Regions from separate parts of the Acetobacter persici genome, predicted to be linked through region 2. Evidence: riboswitches for the same ligand, from Rfam matches in the RefSeq annotation. Region 2 holds a riboswitch; each other region holds the start of a gene.

Region 1 (7,299 bases), on a different contig from region 2:
CCCATACCTCCTGTGTCGCCCCCGGCTGGAGCAGTTGCAGGATGGGCGCCCCGGCAACCGTCAGTGGGGAGTGCCCCTGCGGGGTTCTGGAAGAAAACAGGGTCGCGTTGAGGACAATATCTGGCTGGAAGTTTTTCAGCGCATCGGCAACGCCGCTTGCAACAGCAGGGTCTTTAAGAGATGTAACAAACAGCATCTCCACCCCGCAGCCCTGTGCGGCAAGGGCATCCGCCAGCGCGTCCAGCGCGGCGATATCCCCCACCATCAGATGGGCGCGGTAGAAAATCAGTGAGGCCCGCAGCGTGTGGCCTTCTGGCAGAGGAACAGAATCCTGACTGAGTGTTGCTGCACCGGCTGTTTTAAGGTCCGTGCGTGCTGCAACTGTGCGGTACACTCCCCACGGTGGCAGAGATTCCGGCTGTGCGCCATCATCCGCGTGTTGCCCGGCGAGGCTGGCCATCAGGCGCAGGGCATGCTCCATATTGTGAGCACCGCCATACTGGAAAAACCCGTTCAGTCGCCTGCGTATTTCACCCGACACGGTGGAGAGCTCCGCCAGACGGCTATCATCCGACAGCGGGGCACCGGCACCCGGCTGTGGCCGGGCTTCTCCGGGGAGCAGAGCCAGCGGGATATGGTGCGCCCGGCACCATGCCGCGAGTTCCTCAGCGCCATAGCGCCAGTAATCCAGCCCGCCGAGCAGCCGCACCACCACACAACGGGCCTGCGCCAGTGTGGTCTCCAGATACAGATCGACCGACATGGGGTGCCGTAGCCGGGCGAGGCTGGTGACCTGAAGAGAGGGCAGCGTCTCCCCCTCCCCGCGCGGACCGACCTTCAGCCGTGCCTGTGCGTGCAGCAGGCCGAGCAGGTCACTTTCCGTAAAGGACAGGACAACAAGCTCCGCCGGAGGCAGGCCGAGGTCTTCCGCCACGTCCTGCTCATCCAGCGTCCGGCTGTCCCGCACAAGAAGGTGCATGGGGGCTGGCCGCCTGCTTAACCGGCGGACGTTGCGGACGGATCTGCCGCCAGCGCCGCCGTAATGGCGGCCTCATCCAGCCCCTTCTGCCCGATGACCACAATACGCCCGGTGCGGGCCTCCTGCGGGGTCAGGGGGCGGTCAAACTCATGCCGGAAGCGGGTGCCAACACCCTGCACAGCCAGCCGCATGGGCTTGCCCTGCACACTGGCAAAGCCTTTCATGCGCAGGACGTCATACCGGGCCGCCACATCCTGCAACAGGGTCAGGAAGCGTTCGACGGAAAGCTGTTCCGGTACGGTGACGACGAAACTTTCAAAATCATCATGCTCATGCTCGCCATCTTCCGCATCATGGTGCGACGGACGGGACTGGAGATCAGCCTCAGCTTCCGCCCCCAGACCCAGCAGCACGGCGGGGTCCACCTTGCCATCCTGCGCGCGGATAATACGCACCGGGCGCGGACAGAGGGTTCTGATCTCTGCTTCCACCGCATCAAGCTGTGCGGCATCCAGCAGGTCCGTCTTGTTCAGAACAATCAGATCCGCCGCGTTAAGCTGGTCTTCAAACACTTCCGCCAGAGGGTTGTCATGATCCAGTGAGGGATCGGCCTCGCGCTGTTTTGCCACGGCCTCTGGATCATCCGCAAAGCGGCCGGAGGCGACGGCGGGCGCATCCAGCACAGTGATGACGCCATCCACCGTCATGCGGCTGCGCACGGTGGGCCAGCCAAAGGCTTTGAGCAGCGGCTTGGGCAGGGCAAGGCCGGAGGTTTCAATCACCACATGTTCCGGCGGGTCGGCCCGGTCCAGCAGGGCTTCCATCGTGGGCAGGAAATCATCCGCCACGGTGCAGCACAGGCAGCCATTGGTGAGTTCCACAATATCATCCTCCCGGCAGCCTTCTACGCCGCAGCCGCGCAGGATTTCTCCATCAATGCCCAGAGAGCCGAATTCATTGACCACAACGGCAATACGGTGGCCCTGCGCTTTTTGCAGGATATGGCGCAGGAGCGTGGTTTTCCCCGCCCCCAGAAAGCCTGTGATGATGGTGACGGGAACGCGGGTGGATGCGGTCATGACGGCTCCTGTTCAGAGACTGTGGCCTCAGGGTAGAGGGTAGCGGGCACGCGGCCCAGAATCATATCAGAAAGAGAGGCCGGGCGGCGGGACGGCATAACCGTCCCTTTGGCCGAGGCGGCATAGAGCCGCGCATAGGCCAGAAGATCTTCCGCCTTTTCCGGCCCAAGATGGCCGAGCAGCCATGTCCAGCGGCCCGGCATGGCAATGGCCGCCGTACACCCACGGTCACACGAGGCCAGACAGGCGACGGGACGCAGCGTGACGGGGCAGTCCTGTTGTGAGGCCTCCAGCAGGGCCGTCAGGCGGTCCAGCAACTGTGCGCCCGGAGGGTGATCCATGCCGGGGCCGCCGCGCCGGCAGGTGGTGCAGACATGCAGCACCGGGCCTTCCGCCACGGCAGGCGGCGCGTGGGAGGACGGGGCGGAATGCGGAACAGACGCAGGCATAAAAAATTCCCGATCAGGCGCCGCTCCGGGAAGATGCGGCCCTTAAACGGAGTGCATGCACAGTGCTCCTGCTGGCACAGGAGTGATGCGCCAGCCCAGCGCACCCTCGCCTTCCGGGCACCCCGCCGGACACGACACCTCAGACAGCCGCCCGCCCTGAAAGGGCAGCGCGGATGATGGCAGGTCTCCTGGCTTGTGTCGTGCAGGTCTGCGCGGAATAAACCTTGCAGCCGCGGGTCCGGCTGCCTTCCCGGCCCCCTTACCGGAGCCGGTGGCATGGACCTGCCCGCCAGAGGCGGCAGGCCCATAGCGGACCATGCAATCACTTACAGTTGCGGGGGCAGCGACGGCCTTGCAGCGGATGCTGCGCACCGGTCTTCCCTTTTCATCCCTCGCGGGACACCATCATGCGGCAAGCATCGCATAATACCGGTATTTTTCAAGCCGTAAGCCGGGCGCTTTATGAGCAGACCTGTTCTGCCGCCTCTTCGTCCTCATGCTCGGCCAGCCTGACGGGAAAGGCATTGCCGCTCAGCACCACTACCAGCATGGCCACACAGCACAGCGCCACAGAAACAGGCACCAGAACCGCAACGCCATACGCGGACAGAAGCTGCCCCCCAAGGGCCGAGCCAAGCAGAATACCGATATTGCTGGTGCTGTTGACCGCCGCCCCCGCTGTATCCGCCGAGGTGGCGCGGGTGCGGATCGCCCCGGACATGATGAACGGAATGATGCAGGCATAGGCCGCGCACCAGAGGCAGACAACCGCCACACTCTCCCAGCCCGGCACCAGCGTCCCGCCCAGCAGCGCAATCGCGCACGCCATGACCACCCCGGCGCCGAGCATCCCCACACGCGGGCAGCGATCCACCATCAGGCCGGAGGCCCAGAGGCCGGACAACCCCAGAACCCCGATAACCAGCAAGGCCAGACTTACAGACTGCTCGGGCAGGCCATGCGCCATCAGCACCGGAGCGATATAGGTGTACACAACATTATGGGCGAGGAAGAACATGGCGTTTGCCGCCACAACCCACCCGAAGGCGCGCACAGCCTCACGCGGGGCCTTGTACGGCCCGGATGGACGCCCCGCCGGTTTGACAACCGGCGGCAGGCAGACGGCAATCAGCACCGTCAGAAACGCTGCCAGCCCCGCCACAACCAGCATCGCGATGCGCCAGCCTGCAAAATGCCCCAGCGCCGCAGCCCCCGGCACCCCCAGAACGCCCCCCATGGAGGCCCCGCCAAACACAAAGGAGATGGCCCGGCCTGTCAGTTTTTTGGGCACCAGATGGGCGGCATAGGCTGACACAATGGACATAAGCAGCGCATGCGCGCCGCCGCCGAGGGTGCGGCCCAGGCACAGCACAGCAAAAGTGGGCGCAAAGGCTGCTATCAGGTTGGACAGCACATACCCTGCCAGCGCCACAAGAATCAGGCGCTTCCGCTCCACCCGTGCGGTGAGAACCGTCAGCGGCACAGCCGCAACGGCCACAATCAGCGCATACGCCGTGACTGCCAGCCCGATATGGCCGGTGCTGGTGTGGAAAGTACGGGCCATCTCCAGCATGAGCGCAACCGGAGCCATCTCACTGGTGATGGCTGTAAAGGTTGCGGCACACAGGGCGACGAGGCCAATCCGTGTTGAAACAGACAAGGAACCGAACACAGCTTTCCCCTTAACCCCGGATCTCTTCAAAGGGTGGTGTGCATAGCGTATTTTCTGGAAAAGCGCGCCCGGAAAAGCACTGCGTCTGATAACGCAGCAGTCTGCTGAGGGCGAGAGCGCGCAGACAAGAGCGGGCTGGCAGAACAGGCCGGGCGCTGAGAAAAACGCCCGGCCTGCCAGAGGGGTTTGTGACTCCCCCCTTATTGCCCCTTGGCCGGCGGATTCACCGGCTTGCTGTCACCCCGCAGGTTTTTGACCTGCTCCGGCGTGACGTGGTGATCCCCGGAGCCGAAGGTGGCGGTCACGTAGTTCACCAGTGCGGCAATTTCCGCATCGCTCAGGCGCTGCACGTTGGACTGACCATCAAAGCCCGGCATGAAGGCATGTTCCTTGCCCGCCGTGCGATCCACCCCTTTCAGGATGGTCATGATCAGGTTGTCCGGACGGCCTGCGCCTACGGTGGAGTTGGCAAACAGGGAGGGCACATAATGGTCCTGCGTGCCAGCCCCGTCCCGCCCGTGGCAGGCCGCGCAGTTGGCATCATAGATGTGCGGGCCATCCATTTCCGCCAGATCATCAATCCGCTGCGGGCCTTTGGTGCGGATATCCGGCTCGTTCACCGCCTTGCCAAACGCATCACGCGCGGTGTGGTCGGCCTCATCCTCCATCGGGGCAACCTTGAGGATAAAGGCGGCCAGTGCGTGCAGGTCCGTATCCGTCAGGTGGCTCGTGCTGTGCTCCACGGCTTCCGCCATGGGACCTGCGGCCTGCGCACGGCCCGCCACATGCCCGGTGCGCAGATACGCCACCAGATCATCCTCGCTCCACGAGCCGATGCCGCCGGTTTTGCTGGAGGTGATGTTGGGCGCGTACCATGCGCCAAGGGACGTCCCGGCCAGATAATGGTCCTGCTTTTCACTCAGCATAAAGTTACGCGGGGTGTGGCAGGTGCCGCAATGCTCCAGCGCGTTGGCCAGATAACGGCCCCGGCGAAGCGGGTCATACGTGCTGGAATCCCCGGTTTCCGGCGTTTCCTTACTGGCGATGAAGTTCCACGCCATCATGGCCGGGCGGATACTGGCCGGGAAGGACAGATTTGTCTCTTCCTGCGCTTCCGCCACCGGTTTGACCGCATGCATGAACCACGCATACAGGGCTTTTACGTCCTGATCCGTCATGCCCGCGTAAGACACGTACGGCATGACCGGATACAGATAGGAGCCATCCTTGCGCACGCCATGCCGCACGGCGTTTTCAAAATCCGCTTCCGTATACCGGCCAATTCCGTGGTCCGGGTCCGGGGTGATGTTGGTGGCAACCACCTGACCCATCGGGGTGGCGATTTTCAGGCCGCCCGCAAAAGGTTTCCCGCCCGGTTTGGTGTGACAGGCTACACAGTCCGCTGCTGTCGCAAGGTAGGCACCCCGCGCCAGTTCAGCCTCGGCACTGTCCGGCTGAGCGGCCGGAGAGGCACCTGCCTGCGTTGAGGCAGCAGGGGTTGCGGCCTCCCCGGCAGGAGCCGGTTTTTCAGAGGTTGGCGTGTGGTCTGATGTTTTAGCATCAGAGCCTGCAACGGGCTTCCCCTCTTCCGCCACAGGCGCGGGCACTGTGGGCTGGGCGGACGGTTTGTCCGCTGAGGCAGCGGCGGCCAGCGGTGCGAGCGCCACACCACCAAGGGCTGTTCCGGCAATAAGAGCGGAACACAGGAGAGTTCTGAAATCAGGCATGAAGCAGTTCTTTTTTCAGCGTATCTGCAACACGCAGCGCCAGCGCTGCGACCGTCAGAGTAATGTTGCCCGTGCCCACGGTTGAGAAAACTGAGGAACTGGCAATAAAGAGGTTCTCATGGTCATGCGTCCGGCAATGGCCATCCACCACGGAATCTTTCGGGTCCGTGCCCATGATGGTGCTGCCGGAGGGATGATCCTGCGGGAAGTAACCCGGTGTCCACTGTTCATCCGTGCCGTGCATCAGGCCGATCAGCTCCTTGAACACCTTGCGGGTGTGGTCACAGCTTTTCACGGTGTAGTCAGGCAGTTTGTAATAAACATCCGGATGCGGGATGCCGAGAATATCCTTGTTGGTCTTGCTCAGCGTCAGGCGGTTATCCGGGTCCGGCAGGGCCTCGTTATGGCTGAACAGACGCACGGTATGAGAAGCCAGATAACGGATCTGTTCTTCCAGATCCCGCCCGACATAACCTTTGGAAATGGCAAGCTGGGTGGCAAGGTCCACCTGATTGTCATCCACCATATGCACCAGATACGCGCCGCGCTCATTCCGCCAGTCGCCGTCACGGAAATTGTCGATCACGTTGGTTTCCAGCGGGCCACGGCCCGGCCAGAGGGCTTTATCCCCACTGATAAACGTCACCTGCACGCCGGTATGGTCCATCATGTTCCGGCCCACATGGCCTGAACTGTTGGCAACGCCATCCGGGCTCTGCTCATCCGCAGAGACCAGCAGCAGTTTGGCGGTTTCAATACAGTGCGCGGCAATCACAAAATATTTGCCGGTGACGCGGTGGGAATTTTTATCCGGGTCATAATACTGCACGGCGGTCACGCGCTTGTTGGCGCTGTCTCGCTCGATTTTATACACCACGGCGTTGGGGATGAACTTCGCCCCGGCGGCCTCGGCATGGTACACGGAATAACTGCCGTTATACATCGCCCCGATGGGGCAGATGGGCATGCAGTTATTGTGGCCCTCGCACGTCGGGCGGCTGTCATACGGGCGGGTGTTCCGGGCCTGCGGCTCATGCACCACGCGCCATGGCGTTTTTTCACTGATCAGCTTGCGGAACTGCTGCGCGGCGTAGGAGATGGGCAGCGCGTCCATCGGGTAAGGCTGTTTGCGCGGAGAACCGAGGTCCTCCTTGGCCGGGTCCGGCCCGCAGACGCCCATCATCACTTCCGCCTGATAATAGAACGGCTCCAGATCCTCATACTTCAGGGCCCAGTCACGCCCCTGCCCGTAGCGGGTTTTCAGCTCAAAGTCCGAGGGTAGGTAGCGCCATGCGCACCCGGCCCAGTGCCATGTCGTGCCGCCCATCATGCGCAGGTACACCTGCTGGTAGGCTTCCGCATTCGGACCGGACGTGTGCAGATAATCATTCGG
Region 2 (7,299 bases):
TCCGCGCGGCAAGTGGCACCACACCACGCAGTATGTCACCACGATTGAAGAAGACACCTTTACCGAGGGCTTCATGTTCGACGGTTCTTCCATCGCTGGGTGGAAAGCCATTAACGAAAGTGACATGGTTCTGCTGCCGGACCCGGAAACCGCTGTGATGGACCCGTTTACGGCGCGCCCGCAGCTGATCCTGTTCTGTGACATCATTGAGCCGTCCACAGGCCAGCCCTATAACCGTGACCCGCGCTCCACCGCCAAACTGGCTGAGCAGTATCTGAAGTCCTCTGGGCTTGGTGATACCGCCTTCTTTGGTCCGGAAGCTGAATTCTTTATCTTCGATAACGTGCGCTTTGGCACGGGCCCGAACTTCGGCAAATATCAGCTCGACAGCATCGAAGGACCCGGCGCCTCCCTGAAGGATTACCCGGAAGGCAATATGGGCCATCGTCCGGGCGTGAAGGGTGGCTACTTCCCCGTGCCGCCGGTGGATAGCGAAAACGACCTGCGCGCAGAAATGCTCGCCACCATGGGTGAAATGGGTCTGCCGATTGAAAAGCAGCACCATGAAGTCGCACAGTCCCAGCACGAACTGGGCACCAAGTTCGACACGCTGGTCCGCTCTGCCGATTTCATGCAGATCTACAAATACTGCGTGCACAACGTCGCTCATTCCTACGGCAAGACCGCCACGTTTATGCCCAAGCCGATCTATGGCGATAACGGGTCCGGCATGCATGTGCACCAGTCCATCTGGAAAGACGGCAAGCCGACGTTTGCAGGCAATGGCTATGCGGACCTGTCCGATACCGCCCTGTATTACATCGGCGGTATCATCAAACATGCCAAGGCGCTGAACGCCTTCACCAACCCGTCCACCAACTCCTACAAGCGCCTGATTCCGGGTTTTGAAGCTCCGGTGCTGCTGGCCTACTCTGCGCGCAACCGCTCTGCGTCCTGCCGTATTCCGTATGCCACCAACCCCAAAGCCAAGCGCGTTGAAGTCCGCTTCCCGGACCCGACGGCCAACCCGTATCTGGCCTTCTCCGCCATGCTGATGGCCGGCATTGACGGCATCAAGAACAAGATCCACCCGGGCGACGCCATGGACAAGGATCTGTATGACCTGCCGCCGGAAGAACTGAAGCAGATCCCGACGGTTGCCGGGTCCCTGCGTGAAGCGCTGGAAGCTCTGTCTGCGGATTATGAGTTCCTGCTGGCTGGTGGCGTGTTCACCAAAGACCAGATCGACAGCTACATCGCCATCAAGTGGGAAGACGTGTATCGCTTTGAACACACGCCGCACCCGGTTGAGTTTGAAATGTACTACTCCGTCTGATCCCTCCTTCCCGGAGTTTCAGATGATCAGGAACGCGGCCTTCTTCGGAGGGCCGCGTTTTTTTGTGCCTGTCTTGGGGGACATTGCCGGGTGGGAGGCTGATGTGTTTTTGCGATTTTGGCGTTGCGTGTTGCCCTGTGGCAGCACTGTTGCACCGGGTAATTGACTCGACCGGGCAACGCGATATGACACCCGTGTGATGGTTTCCCCTGCAACGGGGGATGAAAAGGGAACCGGGTGCGGGCCGTGCTGGCCTTAGTCCCGGGCTGTCCCCGCAACTGTAAGCGGCAGGGCTGAGGCTGCCCGGACGTACCGCGTCCGGCCCACTGGAGCAGACGATTCTCCGGGAAGGGAAGGCTCAGTCAAAGTGCCGCAAGCCAGGAGACCTGCCATCCGGCACGTGGTTGCAATCAGGAGACGCCAGCCGGGGTGTGCTGGCGTGCGTGACTGAGTTTTGCTCCGGCCTTTGCCGCATGAGCAGGCGGAGCACGTTTTCCTGTGGCAACGGCTGACCACAGGATACGAGTTAAAATGAGTTTTTTTCGTTGCGCGCTGACCACCTCCACCATTCTGGCTGTCACCGGACTGTCTGTGGCTGGCGCACAGGCCGCCGCCTCTTCCGCGACCAATGCGCGTTCTGGCAAACCTTTTACGCATAAAGCCGCAGCTTCGGGCAGCCATCTGAAAAGCCGCGCCACCGGACGGACCGCAACGGACAACACAGTTCCTGCAATGCCGGGGCAGTCTGTCGCGGCGCTCGCACCGACGGGCCGCACGCTTGTCTCACTGAGCCCGTCTCAGGGATTGCCGGAGGTGGTGACGGTCAGTGCGCTGCGCAGACCCATACGGGCGGATGATGTCGGGTCCAGCGTGACGGTGGTGACGGAGGAGCAGATTGCCACCCAGCAGCGCCGCACCCTGCCGGATATTCTGGCGCGGCAGCCGGGGCTGAATGTGGTGCGGTCTGGCGGATTTGGCGGAACAACCTCCATCTTTATGCGCGGGGCAAACGCCAATGATGTGAAGGTGCGGATTGATGGCATGGACATCAATGACGGCAGTTCCGCCAGCAACGCGTTTGATGCCGGGCAGTTTGTAACGGACGGCATTGGCTCCATTGAAATCTTGCGCGGCCCCCAGAGCGGCCTGTATGGCGCGGATGCCATGGCGGGTGTGATTGATATCAACACAAAGCAAGGGCAGGGGCGCTTTAAACCGTTTGTGCGGATTGAAGGTGGGTCTTATGGCACGTTCAATCAGGCCTTCGGGGCATCAGGCAGCAGCGGGCGCTTCCACTATAATGTTGTGCTCTCTCATTACCGCACGGATGGGTTTCATGAAATTCCGCGCTATATTGAGCGGTATAATGGGGCCAACCGGGCCCAGCGCCGCGCGGGGGACCGGAATGATAACCGCAGCGCTAACGTCAAACTGGGTTATGATGTCACGCATAATTTTGATCTGGGTCTGACAGCACGGCTGATACAGGCCAACTATCATACCTTTACAGCGTATGATCAGGTTTATACGCCCTATAACGGGGACCAGCTGATCCGGGACCAGAATACCCAGAACGAGGCCGTGGTGCGCGGCACGGCGCATCTTTCCTCCTTTGGCGGGCGGTTTGATCAGGTTCTGGGGCTTGGCTACATGACCAACCGCCGCCGGTACATGCAGGACGGGTTGTACGCGGATGGTGATCCTGCCATGACAGACCCGGATTATTACCGTTCCACACGCCTGAAAGTGGACTGGCATGGCACGGTTGATCTGCGGAAATTCGGGACGGTTCTTGTGGGTGCCGAGCATTTTCATGATGGCATCAATGTCGCGACGGATGACCCGACCGAGCCAGTGCACACCACCGCAGGCATGGATACCACGGCGGGGTACGGGCAGTATGAAGGCAACTGGAACCGTGTTCTCTATGGTGCAGCCAACGTGCGGTATGATGCCAATTCCCGCTACGGCAACCATGTGACATGGCGTGTGGCTCCCGCCATCCATGTGCCCAATACGGGCACCATCATCAAAGCCAGTGCCGGGTCGGGCTTTCATGCACCCTCGCTATATCAGCTTTTTGTCAATCAGCGCGGCGCTGGCTGGGCGGAAGAAGGCAACGCCAACCTGAAAGCCGAAACCATGATTGGCTATGATGTCGGTGTTGAGCAGAAACTGCTGCATGACAAACTGCGTTTTGGCGCCACATGGTATGACAACAAGGTGCGGAACCTGATCCAGTCTTCTGCTTACGTCATGCCTGCTGCAGGGAGTGCGTGGGGGGATTATATCTATTCCTTCGGCAATGTTGGGCATGCGCGCATGTATGGGGTGGAGGCATTTCTGGACTGGAAGGCACTGGACACACTCAGTTTTGCGCTGAATTACACATGGACCCACGCGCGGGATACGGATAGTGACGCGCTGTTGCAGCGCCGCCCGCAGCATAAGTTCAACTTCAATACCACATGGTCTCCGGTGAAGGATTTCACCCTGTCTGGTAATATTCTCTATACCAGCGGCTGGCGGGATTATCCTCTGGTGGGAGAAAACTTTTGCGCGACCTGCGCAAAAGGGCATGGATATTTTACCATTGATCTGACCGCGAATTACAAAATCAACCGCTATATCTCGGTTTTTGCGCGGGCTGATAACCTGCTGAACCGGCAGTATGAAAACCCGGTGGGCTACCTCCAGCCGGGTCGGGCCGGATATGGCGGCTTTACGCTGAATTACTGATCCTGCATGCGGTTTTGTGTGCCGGAAGGCCATTGCGGCGGGGGTACGCTCCCGTGGCAATGGCCTTTTTTGCGTCATGCGGTAGAATGAGCGCACAGGTTAAGACGCATTTCAGAAAGGCATTCCTTATGCTCACGCATCGCCCCGAAGCACAGCTAGCATCCCCCCAGCCCCAGCCCCAGCCCCGGCGCCGCAGGCTTGGCGTGTGGGCGCGGACCGGCCTGATGACGGGTCTGCTCTGTGCCAGCGTCTCCGGCACGGCACTGGCGGAAGACAGCACCGTGCATAACTGGACTACCAGCGGAAATGTGACGGTCGCGGACCGCTTCCCCACCGTGCAGGCGTCCGGTATTGCCCGTCTGCCAGATGGGCGGGTTGTGCTTTCCCTGCCCACCAGCGCCCAGCGGCATAAAGGCCCGGTGCTGGTCACGTGGGCACCGGGGCACCTGACGCCGTTCCCCAGTGCGGCCGCACAGAGCAAAATCCTCTCGCCACTTGGCATGACGGTCGATGCCAATGGTCAGCTCTGGCTGCTGGATGAGGGCGTTCGGGCTGGCAGCAAAGCCAGAGCAAAACCGGCCCTGCTGCATATTGACCCGAAGACAAACAGGATTATCCGTCGCTACGCCCTGACTGCGCCAGCGGTGCGGCCAGACAGCCATGTGAATGATGTGCGCGTTGACCTTACACATGGCAGCGCGGGCACGGCTTTTATCAGTGATACATCCCAGACCACACACCCGGCTTTGCTGGTAGTCGATCTGGCCAGCGGACAGGCACGGCGCATTCTGAAAGAAACGGTGTCCGTCAGCCCCATACCGGGTTTTGTGATGGAAGCCGACGGGCGTCTTGGCCGCTATGATGCGGAACATCCGACCGTGCCGCAGGGCGGTGTGGATGGCGTGGCGCTGAGTGCGGATTCCACCCGGCTTTACTGGTCTCCGCTCTCCTCCCGCCGCCTTTACAGCGCCCCAACCGCTGTGCTGGCAGACCCGAATGCCACTGAGGCCACGTTAGAGGCTGCGGTAAAGGATGAAGGGGAAGTCGGCATTATGGACGGGATGATTACCGCCCCTGACGGCAGCCTGTATGTGACGGATATTGAGCGGCACGCGGTTGTGCGCCGTGCGCCGGATGGCAGCCTGTCCCTCGTGGCGCAGGATGCCCGCCTGATTGCGCCGGACAGTATGGCGTTTGATGGGAACTCCATCCTGCTGACAGTCGGCCAGTGGGCGCGCCTGCCGGACTTCCATAACGGAAAGGATATGCAGGAGCGACCGTATATTCTGGTGCGGATTACGCCTCTGGAAGCGCCTGCTCAGCCCTGACGGTTTTAGAAAAATGGCTTTCTGTACCGGAACGGGATATCAGGTGTCCGGAACGGTGCAGAGAGGGTTTTTCAGGCTCAGGGCTTTTGGTGCGCGGGTTTGCCAGAGTGATGTCGGGCGTTGACCTTAAATAAACCGTGGCACTTTATGGATTTTCCTTGAGCGCATATTCATGAGCGTGCAGCACGCCAGAGCGAATTTATTGCGTGGAAAGCTTTTGCTGTATCCGTAGAGGAAGACACTATCTTCATTGGTGACGGCTTCGTTGTCTTTCCCAAGGGGAATACGCTTTTCCGGATTGTTTTTATGGATAAAATTCCAGCCGCTGACAAAAGCCAGGCAGGCTTCATAATAAACAACGACAAATTCACGAGTGTTCTGTTCATAAAATTTCACAAAATGCGCGCATGGGGTTGAAACCGGCCCGGCCAGAAGAGAGTGAGCAGAGAACACTGGATGGGGCATCAGGGAGGTGTAATCCCCCTCTGCCCGTGCCAGCGGGCAGCGTCCGGCAGGCAGTTTTGCGGGCCTTAAAGGTCAGCCCTGATCAGCCCCAAACTCAAAAATCGTGGTCTGATCAAAATCCTCACCCGGTCTGAGCACGGTGGAGGGAAAGTTGGGGTGATGCGGGGAGTCCGGGAAAAACTGGGTTTCCAGCGCAATACCATCCGTCTGGCGATAGGTCTGGCCGGACGGCCCGGCGTAGCGGCCATCCAGACTGTTGCCCGTATAAACCTGAAGGCCGGGCTGCGTGGTAGATACGGACAGGCTGCGCCCGCTGGCCGGGTCCGTGAGGGTGGCGGCAAGGCCGGGTGCTGTGCCGGTTGGGGCGTTGAGCACCCAGTTCTGGTCATACCCGCGCGCCTGAAGCATCTGGCTGAAGGTGCTGCGCAGTCGCTCCCCGATGCGGTGCGGTGTGCGGAAATCAAGCGGCGTATTCTCAACTTTGGCGATATCACCTGTCGGGATGGAGGCAGCATCCGTTGGGGTGTAATGGTCCGCATTCAGGGTCAGGACGTGGTTTTCCACTGTGCCGGAGCCTTCGCCTCCCAGATTGAAATAGCTGTGATTTGTCAGGTTCAGGACGGTAGGGCGGTCTGTGCTGGCGCGGTAGCGGATGCTCAGCCGGTTGGTGTTGTCCAGAATGTAGGACACATGCACGGTCAGTGTGCCGGGAAAGCCTTCATCCCCGTCCGGGCTGACCAGTGTAAGCTCCGCCCCCGTTGCGTCCGTCAGGTCAGGGATTTTCTTGACAGACCATATCTTTTTATCAAACCCGTTGCGGCCGCCATGCAGGGTATTGGGTGGTTCCGTGGCGGCAAGATGGTATGTGCTGCCATCCAGATCAAACGTGGCATTGGCAATGCGGTTGGCATAGCGCCCCACCAGCGCGCCAAAATACAGGCCCCCTGCGGCGCTGTCGCGCGTATAGCCTTCCAGTGTTGGAAAACCCAGAACAATGTTGGCGAATTTTCCCGTTTTATCCGGTGTGGAGATCGCGGTGATGATGCCGCCATAGGAGAGGAACTGCACGCTCAGCCCGGCTTTGTTGCGCAATGTATAGCGCGAGACTTTCTGACCATCCGCCAGTGTGCCAAACGGCTCGGCCTCAAACGCCGCGTCTGTTTCTGCATGGGACACAAACGGGAGCAGTGCCAGCAGTGCGGCGATGCCCGCCGTTGCCGGGCGGCGGAGGCGGGCGAGAAAGCTGCGCGGTGCGGCAGCGGGGGAGGGAGCGTGTGGCGTCATGGTGCAAAACCGTTCAGGCAAAACAGGAAGCAGGTCCTGATATGAGTGCAGGCGCAGGAGGCAGGATGCAAGAGGGCAGAATGGCTGCTCGCAGGGAACGCCCGCCGCGCCTCTGCGTTTGCGTGATCTCGCCCTGTAACGCTCTGA
Region 3 (7,299 bases), on a different contig from region 2:
ATACCAGCGCATATTCTTCTGTGGTGGTCTTATCTGGCGGGATCAATTCGCCTGCTTCTGTTAGTGCAGGCGGAAAAGTTACCGTCACCAGCGGCGGAAGATTAGAAGGTAGTACTGTCATTTCCTCAGGTGGTTCTATTGTTTTACAGAGTGGATCTCTTATAAGTTACGCCTCGGCTACACCTGTCACTATACAAAGTGGCGGCACCCTGACCATTGAGAATGGTGCACAACAATATACCGGTACAGATTATATCCTGTCCGGCGGAACGATCATTGCCAGCAAAGAGATTGCCGCGCACACATGGTCTACTGCGGGTGGCACGGTCATCCTGCAATCCGGCGCCACTGATACTGAAAATAATCTTGTCGCAGGTAGCGCCAGCATCATTGTGAGTTCTGGCGCCACTCTTTCAAACGTAACTCTTCAGTCTGGTAACGCTCTGGTTGTTAACAGTGGGGGAACGCTTGTTCAGGGAACCATCAATTCAGGTACAACAGCAGTCTTTTCTGCCGGTGCGACAGAATCTGCAACGCTCAATGGCGGTACGATCAGCGCCTATAACTCTCCGCCAGTATTTGACTGGGGGACGAGTGGCGGAACGCTGATTCTAAAAAGCGGCGCGGTAGATACAGGTGAGACTCCTCAGGCTGGCGCGGCCATCATTGTTGTCGAATCAGGCGCTACTCTTTCAAATGCCAAGCTGAGTTCAGGTAATACTCTGGGCATCAGTGCCGGGGGACAGGTTCTGAGCGCTGTTGTCTCCTCCGGCGCCGGCGTTGGGGTGGCGGGGTCTCTTGAGAGTGGGACAGTTGTCAGCGGCGGTACCATATATGTCGGCGGCGCGACCGGCGTTGCAGAAAACACCACTGTAAATGGGGGTGTTCTGTCAGCGCAGTCTGGTGCGACGCTCAATTCTGCAACCATCAGTGCATCGTCCGGTAACACCTCGCTGAACGTCATTGTTGACAGTGGCGCTACAATGTCTGCGGCTACGTTTGAAGCCTGGAGTCTCGGGCGCGTCATGGCCGGTGGTTCTGCCGTTAACACGGTAATTGACAGCCGTGGTGGTCTGGGTTTGCAGGGATCTGCAACAGGTACTACCATCAATACCAGTGGTGTTCTTGATATCGCCTCTGGTGGGCACGCAGATAATAATACGGTCACAGCGGGCGGCGAAGTTTATGTAGAATCTGGTGGCACACTGGGTGATACAAGCGTCGCCAGCACAGGTCTTGTCACTGTCAGTAACGGTGGCGTCCTCTCCGGCGTTATTACCCTTCAGGCCGGAGGCTCTGCGACCCTGTGGAACAATGCTGGTGGCACTGTTGTCCTCCCGACTGATGCGAACCACGGCCTGACGATTTCCGGTCTGGAAAATGGTGGGACTGTCAGCACCGTCATCAGCGGCTTTAGTGGTACTGCCCCCGGGAATTCTGACAGTATTGATCTGGCAGGTGTTTCTGCGGACGGGGTGTCCTATGCCTACCCGTCAGATGATCAGGTCGTGATCACGCTGGCTAACAAAGAGACCATTACCCTCAACATTCCCGGTGTTAAAGCAACGGGCTTCGAGCTGGTCAGCAATGGCAACGGTGGGGCTCTGGGTGAAGTCTGCTTCCTTTCCGGCACTATGATTAAAACCCCGGCTGGGGAAGTCGCCGTTGAAACCCTCCGTCTTGGCGATGAAGTCACGGCGTATGTGGACGGTTCTCTGCAATCCCGCCGCATTGTCTGGGCCGGTAAGGCCCATGCTGAAGTGCGCACTCATCTGGCGGACGATCAGGCAGGATATCCGGTGCGCATTTGCAAAGACGCTATTGTTGAAGGCGTGCCGTATAAGGATATGCTCATTACCCCGGAACATTGCCTGTTTTTCTCAGGGCGCTTTGTCCCGGTTCGTATGCTGGTGAATGGCGCTTCCATTTTCTATGATACGTCCATCACGTCCTATGACTATTTCCATGTAGAAACGGAACAGCATTCCGTTCTGATGGCCGATGGCATGTTGACAGAAAGCTATCTGGATACAGGGAACCGCCGGACGTTCTCTCAGTCTGGTTCTGTTGTGGCTCTCGGTGGCACACCGCAGGACTGGGCGACGGACGCGGCTGTTCCGCTGAGCGTGGATCGTGCCTTTGTAGAGCCGCTGTTCCATAAGCTGGCAGGCCGGGCAGAAAATGTGTCTGACCGTCAGGTACCCGACAAATCTACTATGACAACCAATCCGGAGCTGCATCTGATCACCCAAACGGGTGCTATCGTTCGTCCGGTATCTCAAAAAGACGGACAATATCGCTTCATGCTGCCGCCGGGCGTCGCATCTGTTGAGATCGTCTCCCGCGCCAGCCGCCCGAGTGATGTGATTGGTCCGTTTGTGGATGATCGCCGTATGCTGGGTGTCGCCATTGGAAAAATCCATCTGATGACAGCCAATAAGACGACCAGGATCACCGCACATCTTGAGCAGGACAAACTGGCTGGCTGGTATGCCGCAGAGGCAGATTATGCCTGGACCAGTGGCCATGCTCACCTGCCGCTGCCGCTTATGATCAGGCGCTCAATGAGCCTGCTGACGCTGAATGTCTGCGCGGCCGGCCCTTACCAGCAGACAGATGCCACGCCGGAGCCAGAAACTGCCGCTCACTCTGCCTGAGCCGTCGTAAAAACTGAGTCTTAAGAGAGAATACCGGGGCCATCCTGTACAGCACAGGATGGCCCCGGAATTTTTTTACCTGCACGCTGTCATGTCGTTTGAGAACCTCGGTGCTGAACGAGTGTCTCACCTCTTCGCACGGAATTCGTTACTCACTCTTCCCCAGCCACGCCCGCGCCTCTCCTCCCGGATAGGCTTTGGTATGCAGGTTCAGGTAAACACGCCCGTCCTGCAGGTCACGTTCTGTCTCGCTGCTCAGCATCACGCTGCCACTCAGCGGGCTTTTATAGGGGCCATGCACTGTCACCATTGCTGGCGCGTCCTTGCCGGGCAGGGCAGGGCCATGCAGATGGGCCATGGTCACCGGGCCGGTCAGGCCGTCCCATGTCACGGTGTAGCGCAGCACATGCGCTCCGGGGTAATACAGCGCCATCACTTTGCCCTGCATGTGGGCGGGCGCGCCATGCTCAGGGGCCAGAGTGCCGGAAAACAGCATACTGCGCTGGGCGTGTGCCGGAGCAGCCGCCATACCAGCGCCAAGCAGGCCGGCAGCCAGCACCAGACTTAAAACCGGTTTGCGGGGCAGGGTCATCACGGCAACGTCCTCATTCCGTTAGAAAACGCGCAGCACCCGAAAAAACGGGCACCGCCACAGCTTCAAAACGTCTCAGAGGAAAGACCGTTGCTTCCGCTCACAAAACGTGAGCGGTTATTCAAAATCCCGCATCACGCCTTCACGGTCAGGCAGGCGGTCCGGTGTGCGGCTAAAATGGACGCGGGGCTGCGTGCCGTCCGCTTTCATTTTCTGGCGCAATGTTGCCAGCCACCGCTCCGTAGCAGCCTCCCGCAACGTGAGGGCCGGGGCAGTTTCGGGTGCGGGGCTGGAAGACTGAGGCATCATCGTGCTCACAAGGCAGAAAGATTTCAGACGCCCTCTTCCTATACGCTTCGGCCCCTCGCACGGTGTGACGTTTTTTTGAAATCACCATCCCCCAACCCTTGACCGGCCCGGAACCCATCCCCTACCTCTGCGGCTGTCGAAGGTCTCGCGCAAGCGAGTGAAAAGGGAACGCTGAAGAATCCGGCCGGGCCATCAGTCCGGGGTTCAGGCAGCGGCTGCCCCCGCAACTGTAAACGGTGCGCTGATGCCTCACGCCACTGGCCCAAAAGGCTGGGAAGGCGCATCAGATCCCCCTCCGTGAGCCAGGAGACCTGCCTTCGTCGCTCAGTCATGATAGCCGGACGGGGTGCGCCGGATATCGGGGAACAGGTATGGTCCACGTCGTGTTTCCGCGTCCTGCCGGGCGCGGGCGCTCTCCGTTTGTCGTCGCGCTGCTCTGCGCCTCCGCTTTCACCACCCTCACGGCACAGGCGGCCCACCGCGCAAAACCCGGCGGAGGGACTGCCAGACGCACCGCGACAACCACAGGCCCGCACGCCCCCCAGACCGGCGTTCGTCCTGCTTCCGCTCAACGCCAGCGCGCGACGTCCGGCACCCCCTCTGCGGACCGCCGTCCCCCGGTCTCCGCCCAGAAGCTCCTCGGCCACAAAACGGCTGACGCCCACGGGGAAGAACATCTTCAGGTGATCGCCTCCCACACAGACCCGATTGGCCGCGCGCTCACCGCCAGTCAGGGCAGCATTACTGCCAAAGAACTCCGCCTGCGCCCGGTGTATCGCGTGGGCCAGTTGCTGGAATCCGTGCCCGGTCTGGTTGTCACGGCCCATTCGGGCGAGGGCAAAGCCAACCAGTATCTGCTGCGTGGCTTCAATCTTGATCACGGCACAGACCTCGCCAGTTTTGTGGATGATATGCCGGTGAATGAACCCACCCACGCGCACGGGCAGGGCTATACGGACGTCAATTTCCTCATGCCCGAACTTGCGCAGGGGATCGACTACACCAAAGGCCCGTTTTACGCGGATGTGGGGGATTTTGGCGTCGTCGGGTCCGACCATATCCGCCTGACGGATGATCTGCGCGGGCAGGCCACCGGCAGCCTCGGCACGCTGGGGGACCAGCATGCCTTTATTGGCGATACAGCCCATTTCAAAAATGGCGATAAGCTGCTTGGCGCTTTCTCGCTCGACCATCTCAATGGCCCGTGGGCGCATCCGGATAATTTCCGGGGCATCAAATCCGCTGCCCGCTACACCCACACAACAGAACACACCAAATTCAACCTGACTGGCCTGTATTACCGGGGCCTGTGGAACAACACGACAGATCAGCCACTGGAAGCCTATCAGAAAGGCCTGATCAGCCGTTACGGCTCTCTCGACCCAAGTGATGGCGGCTATTCAGAACGGTTCAGCGTCTCCGCCCATCACGTTCTGCATCAGGATAACTGGCAGCTTAAAACGTCCCTCTATGTTGTGCATAGCCGCCTGACATTATGGAATGATTTCAGTCATTACCTGAATGACCCCATCAACGGGGATCAGGAACAGCAGGATGAAACCCGCACCACCTTTGGTGGCACGTCCGCCTATCAGCGGCATGATACGGTGCTGCACCGTGCAACAGACACCACTTTTGGCGTACAGGGCCGCTGGGACAGTATTTATATTGACCGCCGCCACACCCACCAGCGGAAAGTCCTGCCGGACTGCCCGGACAGCAGCGTGCCCACAGGCCGGTATGTCTGTAATGCCGATACAGTATCTCAGGGCAATGTCGGCCTGTTTGGCCAGAATATTACGCACTGGCTGCCCTGGCTGCGCACTGTTGTCGGCCTGCGCGGGGATTATTACGGCGGTTCAGACCACAGTCTTGTTTCCGGCTATAACGGCAAGGTGCATCAGTGGCTTTTCCAGCCCAAGGGCAGCCTGATTTTTGGCCCGTGGTATAAAACGGAGTTTTATATCAGCGCAGGGCAGGGCTACCATTCTAACGATATCCGTGCCGTGCTGGGTACCGTCCCGACCGACGGCATTGCCAACGGGGCCATCGCCACGCCCTTCATGACACGCGCCACCAGTGAAGAACTGGGCGTGCGCACCAATATCATCCCAAAACTGAATTTACAGGCAGCCTTTTTCCGGATCGATTTTAGCTCGGAACTGACATATGATGCGGATGAAGGCGTGAATGACGCCGGCGCCCCCAGCCGCAGGCAGGGGTTTGAACTCTCCGGCCAGTATCACCCGCTATCCTGGCTGGAGCTGAATGCAGATATCGCCTCAACCCATGCCCGTTATTTTACCGGCAATCCCGGTGTGTATGGTCTGCCGGGGCTGTATGTGGCCAATGCCCCCAATTTTATCGGCTCGTTCGGCCTGCTGGCGGACCACCCCTGCGGCATCTTTGGTGGCGTGCAGTTCCGCTGGCTCGGCTCCTATCCGTTGATTGAAGATAACTCCATGCGCTCACACGGCTATAAGGAAGTGAATCTGGATGTCGGCTACCACATCACAAAATACCTTCAGGTGCAGGCCAGTCTCTATAACCTGACCAACACCCACGCCTCTGCCTCCCAGTATGCTTATGATTACCGCCTGACCCCCACATCCCCGGTTGAAACAGGCTCCACCTATCATCCTCTGGAACCTCGCTCCGCCCGCTTCTCCGTTACGGCGAATTTCTAAAAATCTATTGGAGTGTTTGAGGAAAGCTGTTCTGCATCCACTCCTCCGCCGCCCGTAACGCCGCATCCGGGTCAGCCTGCACGTCATCCGGCTGCACTGGCCCCTCATAGCATTGCCCTCTCCGGTCACATTCATGCTCGGTCGCCAGCGCCAGCATCCCACCGTCCGGCAGGGTGAAAGTTGTGTTGCCGGTAGTCTGGCCGTGTGTCGCGCGTCCAAAAAACCGTGTCTGAGGGCGGCCTTTCAGCGCAATGGCAACCGCCTCGCCCGCGCTGGCAGTCTGCGGGCCAATCAGAACCGCCACAGGCACGCGGGCTAAATCCGGCCCGGTTGCCTGCACCTGTCCGCTCCCCTGTATTTCAGCGCGCCAGGGTCTGGACCGCTGGCCTGTCCGGTCTTCAAACACGCCCAGATCCCCCGAGCCAAGCAGGGGTTTTAAAATCCCGAGCATCGCCCACATATTCCCGCCCTGGTCACCGCGCAAATCCACAATCCAGCCCCGCATGTCAGACGCTTGCGCAAAGATCGTGTGCCCTGCGGCGGAAAAGGCCGTCATGGCCTCAGGGTTGTGGGATGTAAAATCAGGAACCGAAATCATCTTGATGCCAGAGGAGAGTTTCGTAAAAACCGGCAGCGTCGCAGGTCGTTCTGATAATCCTCTGGCTCTGGTGGGGGGCAGTATAAAACTATGCCCGTCATGCAGGTCCGCCAGCAGGTGCCGCATCTCGGCGTAAAGATCGTCCTCACTGGCGTGTCTGGCCAGATCCAGCAGGGCCGGGGTGCGTGTGCTCCAGTCAATCGCAGCACTGTGCAAAGCACGCTCCCGCACAGTATCAAGAACAAAACGCATGGTCCTGACGGGCAGAGAGGACTCAGAAGCCTCCCTGTTTTCCGCAGGCGCGGGAGCCTCCATGCGTAAGCCACAGGCGGTCACGCTGCCTGTGCCCTGTAGCGTGACGCCATACACAATGCGCGTTGTTTGTGGGGGCACCCAGAGCGTAATTGTCTGAGTACGGGTCAGATCCTCCCCGCGCACCGGGTCTTTCTGTGTGTT
Region 4 (7,299 bases), on a different contig from region 2:
CGGCATGGAACCCTGTGCCGGGAGACACATGGCATTCTGTAACCAACCTGACTGCCGCTGCCAGCCTGCTGGCAGACCCGGCTGGTTTCGGGGAGCGCCCCCTGCGGGTTTTTCTGACAACAGGACGCAAGGAGGTCGCGCCCTTCTGCATGGCCCCGCAGCATACTTATCTGCTGCGCTCGATTGAACCGCCCGACCCAGCCACACTGCCCCCCAGTACGACTGTCCTTTCTGCTCGCGGACCGTTTGATTATGCTACGGAACGAGCGCTCATGAAGGCGCATCAGATTGCGTGTCTTGTCACTAAAAATTCTGGCGGCTCCGCAACCTTTCCAAAACTTGAAGCGGCGCGTGCTCTGGGGTGCCCGGTAATTATGATCGAGCGTCCGCCCCACCCGCCCTGCCCGCATGTTCAAACACCCGCGGAGGCTCTGCTCTGGCTCCAGACACATCAGGCTGCCTCGACCTTGCGCGACGTATAAAGCCACGCTCCACCGTCCGGGCGCGGGATCAGATGGCTGGCGGCACAGCCAATCAGCACCAATGTGCTCATATCCGCCCATGTAGCGTCCGCTTCTGCCAGTGTTGTCAGCCGCACAGCTTCATCCGCACGCCCAATGGCCCGCGCAAACGCGACAGGGACTGATCCGGGCAGGCAGGCACGTAAATGCTCAAGCGCTTCCCCCAACTGGGTCGGGCGCGCCTTGGAGCGCGGATTATAGAGCGCAATAACAAACCCCGCTTCCGCCGCCAGCGCCAGCCTGCGCAAAACAACTGGCCATGGCTTGAGATTATCGGAAAGGGACATCACACAGAAATCACCGCCCAGCGGTGCCCCAAGCCGGGCGGCAGCCGCAAGAACCGCGCTCACACCCGGCACAACCGTAATATCCAGCGCACGCCATGCCTGCGGGCCATGGTCCACAGCTTCAAACACTGCGCTGGCCATGCCGAACACCCCGGCATCTCCGCCGGAGACAACCGCGACATGCCGCCCCTGCATAGCCAGTTCCAGCGCATGCCGCGCCCGGTCCAACTCCTCCCGGTTATCCGAACAGTGCCGCACCACGGAGGCCGGCGCGTCCACCCGCTGCACATAGGGGCCGTATCCCACCAGATCCGTCGCACGGCTCAGCGCCTGATCCGCCTGCGGTGTGCGCTGGAGCGCATTCCCCGGACCAAGCCCGATAATGCTGACAGAACCCGTCATCGCACGCCCTTTCTGCCCGGCACCAGCGCCAGTGAAAAATAGGGCGCAGGCCCATCCTGTTCCGCAAATGGCAGGCAGCGTGCCTCCGGTTGCGTGCCACGCTCTACATAGACAGCATCCGGCAAACGGCCTGTCTGCTCCAGTGCTTTCCGCAATTTTGGCATATTCCGGCCAATCTTCATCACCACCGCCGCATCGGCCTTGTCCAGCCAGTGCACCAGAGCCTCTTCCGGCATGGTAGCAGGCAGAACACACAGAACATCATCCCCGTGCGTCATAGGCCTCGCCGCCTGAGACCAGCAACCGCTCATGGCGGAAATACCGGGCACAACTTGAGTTTCAAACCGAGTATGCAGACGGTCAAACAGATACATCGCGGACCCATACAGAAAAGGGTCCCCTTCACACAGCAGAGCGACGTCCCGCCCCTCTTCCAGAACCGCAGCAAGATCCTCCGCACAGCGATCATAAAACGCATGCATGTCGATATGGTAGCTTGGGTCTTTAACGGAAATTTCGGTGGTAAACGGATAAGCCAGCCGTATTTCCTGCGTTGTGGCAGCAATATGCGCGTGCGCGATGCGGCGCGCGTGCCCCTGTGTGTCATGCCGGCAGAAATAGGCCACAACCGGCACCCCTTGCAGGGTTTTAACAGCCCGCAGCGTCATCAGGTCCGGGTCTCCCGGCCCCACGCCCACCACATGCAGCGTTCCGCGCACCATTACTCCACCTCACTCGCCAGCGCATTGACAGCCGCCGCGGCCATGGCACTCCCCCCCAGCCGCCCCTGCACAACCAGCCATGGGATATCATGCCTTTTTGCAAGGGCCTCCTTGGATTCCGCCGCCCCGACAAAGCCGACCGGCAAACCAATTACAGCCGCAGGTTTTGGCGCACCGGCATCCAGCAGTTCCAGAAGATGGAACAGGGCTGTAGGCGCATTCCCGATTGCCACAACGGCCCCGGCCAGCTTTTCCCCCCACAAGTCCAGCGCTGCGGCAGACCGGGTGTTGCCAATCTGCCGCGCAAGGTCTGGCGTGCGCGCATCCCGCAGGGTGCACACCACGGCATTATCCGCAGGTAGACGCGCACGGGTAATGCCATGCGCCACCATCTCGGAATCACACAGAACAGCGCAGGATTTTTTAAGGGATTTTCTTGCGGAAGATACAAAATCCTCCGTCATCATCACGGATTGTGCTACATCGACCATGCCACAGGCATGAATAATACGAACAACAATCTGGGCCTGCTCGGTGGAAAAACCGCTTAAGTCAGCTTCTGCGCGAATGGTCGCAAAGGAGCGTTCATAAATGGCAGCGCCATCGCGGATATAATCATAAGGCTGCATTTTTAACATCTCCTTCAGACAGAACCTGTCTCACGACCTTTGCACCATCACATTCCGGCACAACGCAGACGGGTTGATCCCCCGCGCGTCCGTTCCGGATCACGCCATATCCCTCCGCCCCGGCAACCAGCGTGACTGTCGCACGCCCCGGATGCGCACAGCCTTTGGCACACCCGGAGACGTGCATCTCCATCCCCTCCGGCAAAAGCGGAGCCAGTTGCAGCGCCAGCCGCCCTGTGTCGGCGGAAGCCTGCCCACAGCCTGACGCACCAATGCAGGCATAGACCCGCAAGCGCGGATCACTTGGATGCATAACAAGCCCTGAAATTTCCGGCATTTTCCTTAATCCGCCAAAAATCAGGCTCCCCCACGGTGTCATGCGCAAAATGCCCTCACCGGTCTGCGCAACATCTGCACAGGCCCGCAGCGTTGCTGCCGTCAGACGCCCCAGCGGCGCAGCCACCGCATAAAGATGGCCTGTCAGATGTCCGGCCCTCTGAACCAACGCACGACCGTGCTGCCTCTCTGTTCTGGCAGCATGTACCCATGCAACCCCGATTTCTGCAAACAGTCTCTGGGCAATAGCAGGCCCCCGCAAAGGGCGCATGGCCTCATGGCATTTTATAAAAGCACCCGCCAATGCAAGAGCCGTCTGCACAGCCTCAGACAAACCCTGCGGCTCTGAGCGGGCCTCACCACAGACAACGCGCCAGCCTCCCCACTCAGAAGCCGGGTTTTGTACAGCCTGAAGCATGATATCAGCCTGCAAAGACCCAACGGGGAAAAAACCACCGCCATCGACGCAAAACCCGAATTTATCAGGCAAAGCTGAAAGAGCGGGAGAGCCGATCAACCCGGCCCTCAACGCCTCCGCACACAGCATCGTCTCCCCCGCACAGGCCGGGTCCACGCCCGCCAGAGGGGATATCTGAAGTGCGAGCCGCCGTTCAGCATCCGGGTCTGCCTGCCCGAGGCCCGCCGCTATCATCCGCTGCGGGAAAGCACGGGCCGCTTCCGGCGCGAACCCCCGCAACTGCACATTTCCCCGGTTGGTCAGGCTGATCTGCCCGTTGCCGTCCTGCTCCGCAACATTGGCCAGCAGATGCGCCTGCGCTGCGGTTATCCGGCCCAGCGGCGGGCGTACACGTACCAGCCAGCCATCCGCCGCCTGCATGGGGGCAAACAGACCTGGGCACCATCCCTTCACCACTGGGGCAGAAAACGCGGCAGACATGAACACCCTTCAGTCAACACACAGCACAAGGCCGCATGGGGGTGTTCATCACAAGGCCATCAGGACAAACCAGATAGTAGCGCGTTGACCCAACGCACCATCACGCTCCGGACACCCCGCCAGACATGACACTCAGCACAAAGATGGCAGGTCTCCTGGCTCATGACACAAAACCCCCGGCGCTCCGGCAGTTTTCGCCTGTTTCCGCCCTTCCCGGAGCACGCTCCAGTGGGTCAACACTCCCAAAAACAAGAGTGCGGAAAACACGCCTGATGTCACATACAGTTGCGGGGGCAGCGACGGCCAAGAAACAGAAGGGTTCTCACCGTACTTCCCTTTTCATCCCCTGACGGGAACCATCTGCCCTTTGTTAAGCAGGCTCTCTGGTGGTTGTCAAAACAGAGTGAACGCCCTGACACCCTTGAAAACGTCCCTCTATACTGCCAGTTCAAAACGGTCATCCGCGTTCACTCTTCACCCACACGGAGAACAGCTTCATGCAGTATCGTCAACTTGGCCGGTCTGGCCTGCGTCTTTCTGCCCTTACCCTTGGCACCATGACATTTGGAGGCAAAGGGGACTTTGCAAAGACGGGGAATACCGACACAGCCGGGGCGCGCCGCCTGATTGACCTGTGCCTGGATGCGGGCATCACCATGTTTGATACGGCGGATATCTATTCCTCCGGGGAATCCGAAACTATTCTGGGGGAAGCCCTGAAAGGGCGCTCGCAGGAAATTCTGGTCACGACCAAAGCCCGCTTCCGCACGCAGGACGGACCAAACGGGGCTGGTTCCTCCCGCCTGCATCTCATTACCGCGTGTGAGGCCAGCCTGAAGCGCCTCGGCCGCGACCATATTGATCTGTATTATCTGCATGAATGGGATGGTCAGACCCCACTGGATGAAACACTGGAAGCCCTTGATACGCTGACCCGTTCCGGAAAGATCCGCTATAGTGGGGTTTCCAATTTCTCCGCGTGGCATATGATGAAAGCGCTGTCCGTTGCTGAGCGCAACAGGCTGATCGCCCCGGTATCCCAGCAGATTTATTATTCACTTCAGGCACGCGATGCAGAGTATGAACTGCTGCCCGCGGCTGTGGATCAGGGGATTGGCGTGCAGGTCTGGAGCCCGCTGGCAGGGGGCCTGCTCTCCGGCAAATATCGCCGTAACCAGCCAACACCCGCAGGCCGTCAGCTTGAAAATTTTGGCGAACCCCCGGTGCATGACAAGGAAAAGCTTTTTGATATTGTGGAAGTGCTGCTTGCTATTGGGGAAGAGCATGGCGTTTCCGCAGCGCAGGTCGCTCTGGCATGGACCATGCATCGCCCGGCCATTACCTCCGTCATTGTGGGCGCCCGCACGGAAGAGCAGTTGAAAGACAACCTGAAAGCCGCGGAACTCACGCTGTCGGAAGACCAGCTCAACCGCCTTAATCAGGCCAGCCAGCCTCCCCTGCTCTATCCCTACTGGCATCAGGCGAGCACCGCGGCAGACCGGCTCAGCCCGGCAGACCGTGTGCTGCTGGAACCATTCCTGAAAACACAGTAAGACGGCCCAGGACGGACAGTGGATTTCCCGGCAATCGTGCACAGACCGGGTAGTCCTCTGTCCTGCGCTTTTACTGCAAACCGGGATGCGTCATGAAGCTTGTAAGAACCAGACAGGAACTGACCGAGATTGTCACTCAGTGGCATAAGGACGGGGAGACAATCGGACTGGTGCCCACCATGGGGTCTTTGCATGAAGGCCACTTGACACTGGTGCAGGCGCTGGACGGCAAAGCTACCCGGCGGATTGTGACGATTTTTGTCAACCCGATCCAGTTTAACAACCCGGATGATTTCCAGCTCTATCCGCGCGGTCTGGACGCGGATGAAGCCCTTCTGGCACAAACCGGCGTAGTGGATGTTCTGTACGCCCCGGATGAAACCCAGATTTACCCGCCCGGCTTCTGCACGCGCATTACTGTTTCCGGCCCGGACAAGATGCTGTGTGGCGGGGACCGCCCCGGCCATTTTGATGGCGTGGCAACAATCGTCACCAAGCTGTTCATGCAAACCCGTGCCGATATTGCCGCGTTTGGGGAAAAAGACTTCCAGCAGCTTTGCATTATCCGCCGGATGGTAACGGACCTGGACCTGCCCGTGACCATTCTGCCCGTGCCCACCGTGCGGGAAGCTGACCATCTGGCGCTATCCTCCCGCAACAGGCGGCTCACCGCTGCCCAGCGCCAGCAGGCCACCCATCTGCCACAGGCTTTGCAGGATTGCGTTGCCGCGCTGAAAGCCGGAAAACCCGTGGCCGCCACGCTGGAGCGCTGCACACAAACCCTGCAAGACGCTGGGTTTACAGTGCATTATCTGGACCTGCGATCTGAAAAAACTCTGGCGCCGTCAGAAAAAGCTGACCCCGGCACCCGCCTGTTTGTTGCGGCCAGCCTTGGAGACATCCGGCTGATTGATAACATGCCGCTTGCCTGACACCACCGGATAGAAAACTGGAAACACATCCATGACCATTACACGTCTTGACCCCGAAGAACGCCTGACCGGCGCTGTCATTTACAACGGGCTTGTGCATCTGGCCGGGCAGATTGCTGATGATGCCACTCTGGATGCGGAAGGCCAGATGGCCGATATCCTGCGGCAGGTGGATACCCTTCTGGCCAAAGCGGGCACAGATAAAAGCCGCCTGCTTTCCGTGCAGATTTTTCTGGCGGATATGAACGATATGGCAGGCATGAACCGCGCATGGGACGCCTGGCTGGACCGGGACAACAAACCCGCCCGCGCGACGGTCGAAGCAAAACTCGCCAGACCGGAGTGGCGTGTGGAACTGACCGGCATTGCCGCGCTCCGATAACACTACACTCTTCAAAAAATGCAGGATCTGCCAGAAAAAGCAGACCCTGCATCCCATTTCAGACCTTCAGACTATCAGGCCGTTTTGACCTGCGTTTCCGCTGTCTCCTCAGCGCGGATAATATAGGGCCCCGCTGCAAGAATCTGGAGTGAGAGGATGCCCATTTTTCCCTCTTTCAGGTAATCACCCAACGGAAGCTCCGCATCCCCATTGGTCCACACACACTGCGCACCTTCCGACGGGTACCAGCCAGCCGGTTTTACAGCCTGACGATGCGCACTGATGTCATGCTGACTTTTGGCGCAAAACAGATGAATATCCGCAACGGCCACGCCCATAGACCGGCGATCATCCACAAACGGGCCGGTCACATCAGCCGGACGGCTGGTGCGGGAGACAATCCGGACAGATTGTGTGCCCGGCGGCAGCATGAAGCTGTAATGATGCGCGGCTTTGCGCATGGGCCTGATCACGGCATCAGTTTCCGTAACCAGATGCAGATCAGGATCCTGCGTCAGAGCCGGAGCGTTTGCTGAAGTCTGGCAGCCAGCCACACTGTCTTCCCGCCATTCCAGCATGCGGAACAGAGGCTCCACAAAAGCACGGTCTACACAAAGCGGTGCCCCCGCATCCTTTT

What was found. Region 2 has a riboswitch for cobalamin ahead of JK199_RS02730 (TonB-dependent receptor plug domain-containing protein). Riboswitches for the same ligand answer to the same signal wherever they lie in the genome.
Region 1: another riboswitch for cobalamin. It lies ahead of JK199_RS07935 (DUF1636 family protein); the one in region 2 lies ahead of JK199_RS02730 (TonB-dependent receptor plug domain-containing protein).
Region 3: another riboswitch for cobalamin. It lies ahead of JK199_RS07605 (TonB-dependent receptor); the one in region 2 lies ahead of JK199_RS02730 (TonB-dependent receptor plug domain-containing protein).
Region 4: another riboswitch for cobalamin. It lies ahead of cobG (precorrin-3B synthase); the one in region 2 lies ahead of JK199_RS02730 (TonB-dependent receptor plug domain-containing protein).

The regions. Positions count from the first base shown of each region.
Region 1 covers NZ_JAERKU010000005.1:92,932-100,230, forward strand. The annotation lists gene cobN (cobaltochelatase subunit CobN) at 1-979, opposite strand, end outside; gene cobW (cobalamin biosynthesis protein CobW) at 997-2,058, opposite strand; gene JK199_RS07935 (DUF1636 family protein) at 2,055-2,507, opposite strand; cobalamin riboswitch at 2,669-2,929, opposite strand; gene JK199_RS07940 (MFS transporter) at 2,968-4,179, opposite strand; gene JK199_RS07945 (c-type cytochrome) at 4,380-5,906, opposite strand; gene JK199_RS07950 (GMC family oxidoreductase) at 5,899-7,299, opposite strand, start outside.
Region 2 covers NZ_JAERKU010000002.1:122,561-129,859, forward strand. The annotation lists gene glnA (type I glutamate--ammonia ligase) at 1-1,336, shown strand, start outside; cobalamin riboswitch at 1,520-1,744, shown strand; gene JK199_RS02730 (TonB-dependent receptor plug domain-containing protein) at 1,868-4,075, shown strand; gene JK199_RS02735 (L-dopachrome tautomerase-related protein) at 4,300-5,403, shown strand; gene JK199_RS02740 (hypothetical protein) at 5,530-5,799, opposite strand; gene JK199_RS02745 (aldose epimerase family protein) at 5,941-7,152, opposite strand.
Region 3 covers NZ_JAERKU010000005.1:16,710-24,008, reverse strand. The annotation lists gene JK199_RS07620 (Hint domain-containing protein) at 1-2,657, shown strand, start outside; gene JK199_RS07615 (CHRD domain-containing protein) at 2,806-3,249, opposite strand; gene JK199_RS07610 (hypothetical protein) at 3,367-3,567, opposite strand; cobalamin riboswitch at 3,682-3,891, shown strand; gene JK199_RS07605 (TonB-dependent receptor) at 3,942-6,245, shown strand; gene JK199_RS07600 (S41 family peptidase) at 6,250-7,299, opposite strand, start outside.
Region 4 covers NZ_JAERKU010000001.1:187,623-194,921, forward strand. The annotation lists gene JK199_RS00845 (cobalt-precorrin-6A reductase) at 1-482, shown strand, start outside; gene cobJ (precorrin-3B C(17)-methyltransferase) at 452-1,210, opposite strand; gene JK199_RS00855 (precorrin-2 C(20)-methyltransferase) at 1,207-1,932, opposite strand; gene JK199_RS00860 (precorrin-8X methylmutase) at 1,932-2,561, opposite strand; gene cobG (precorrin-3B synthase) at 2,548-3,795, opposite strand; cobalamin riboswitch at 3,924-4,171, opposite strand; gene JK199_RS00870 (aldo/keto reductase) at 4,293-5,348, shown strand; gene panC (pantoate--beta-alanine ligase) at 5,441-6,280, shown strand; gene JK199_RS00880 (RidA family protein) at 6,312-6,662, shown strand; gene JK199_RS00885 (Hint domain-containing protein) at 6,737-7,299, opposite strand, start outside.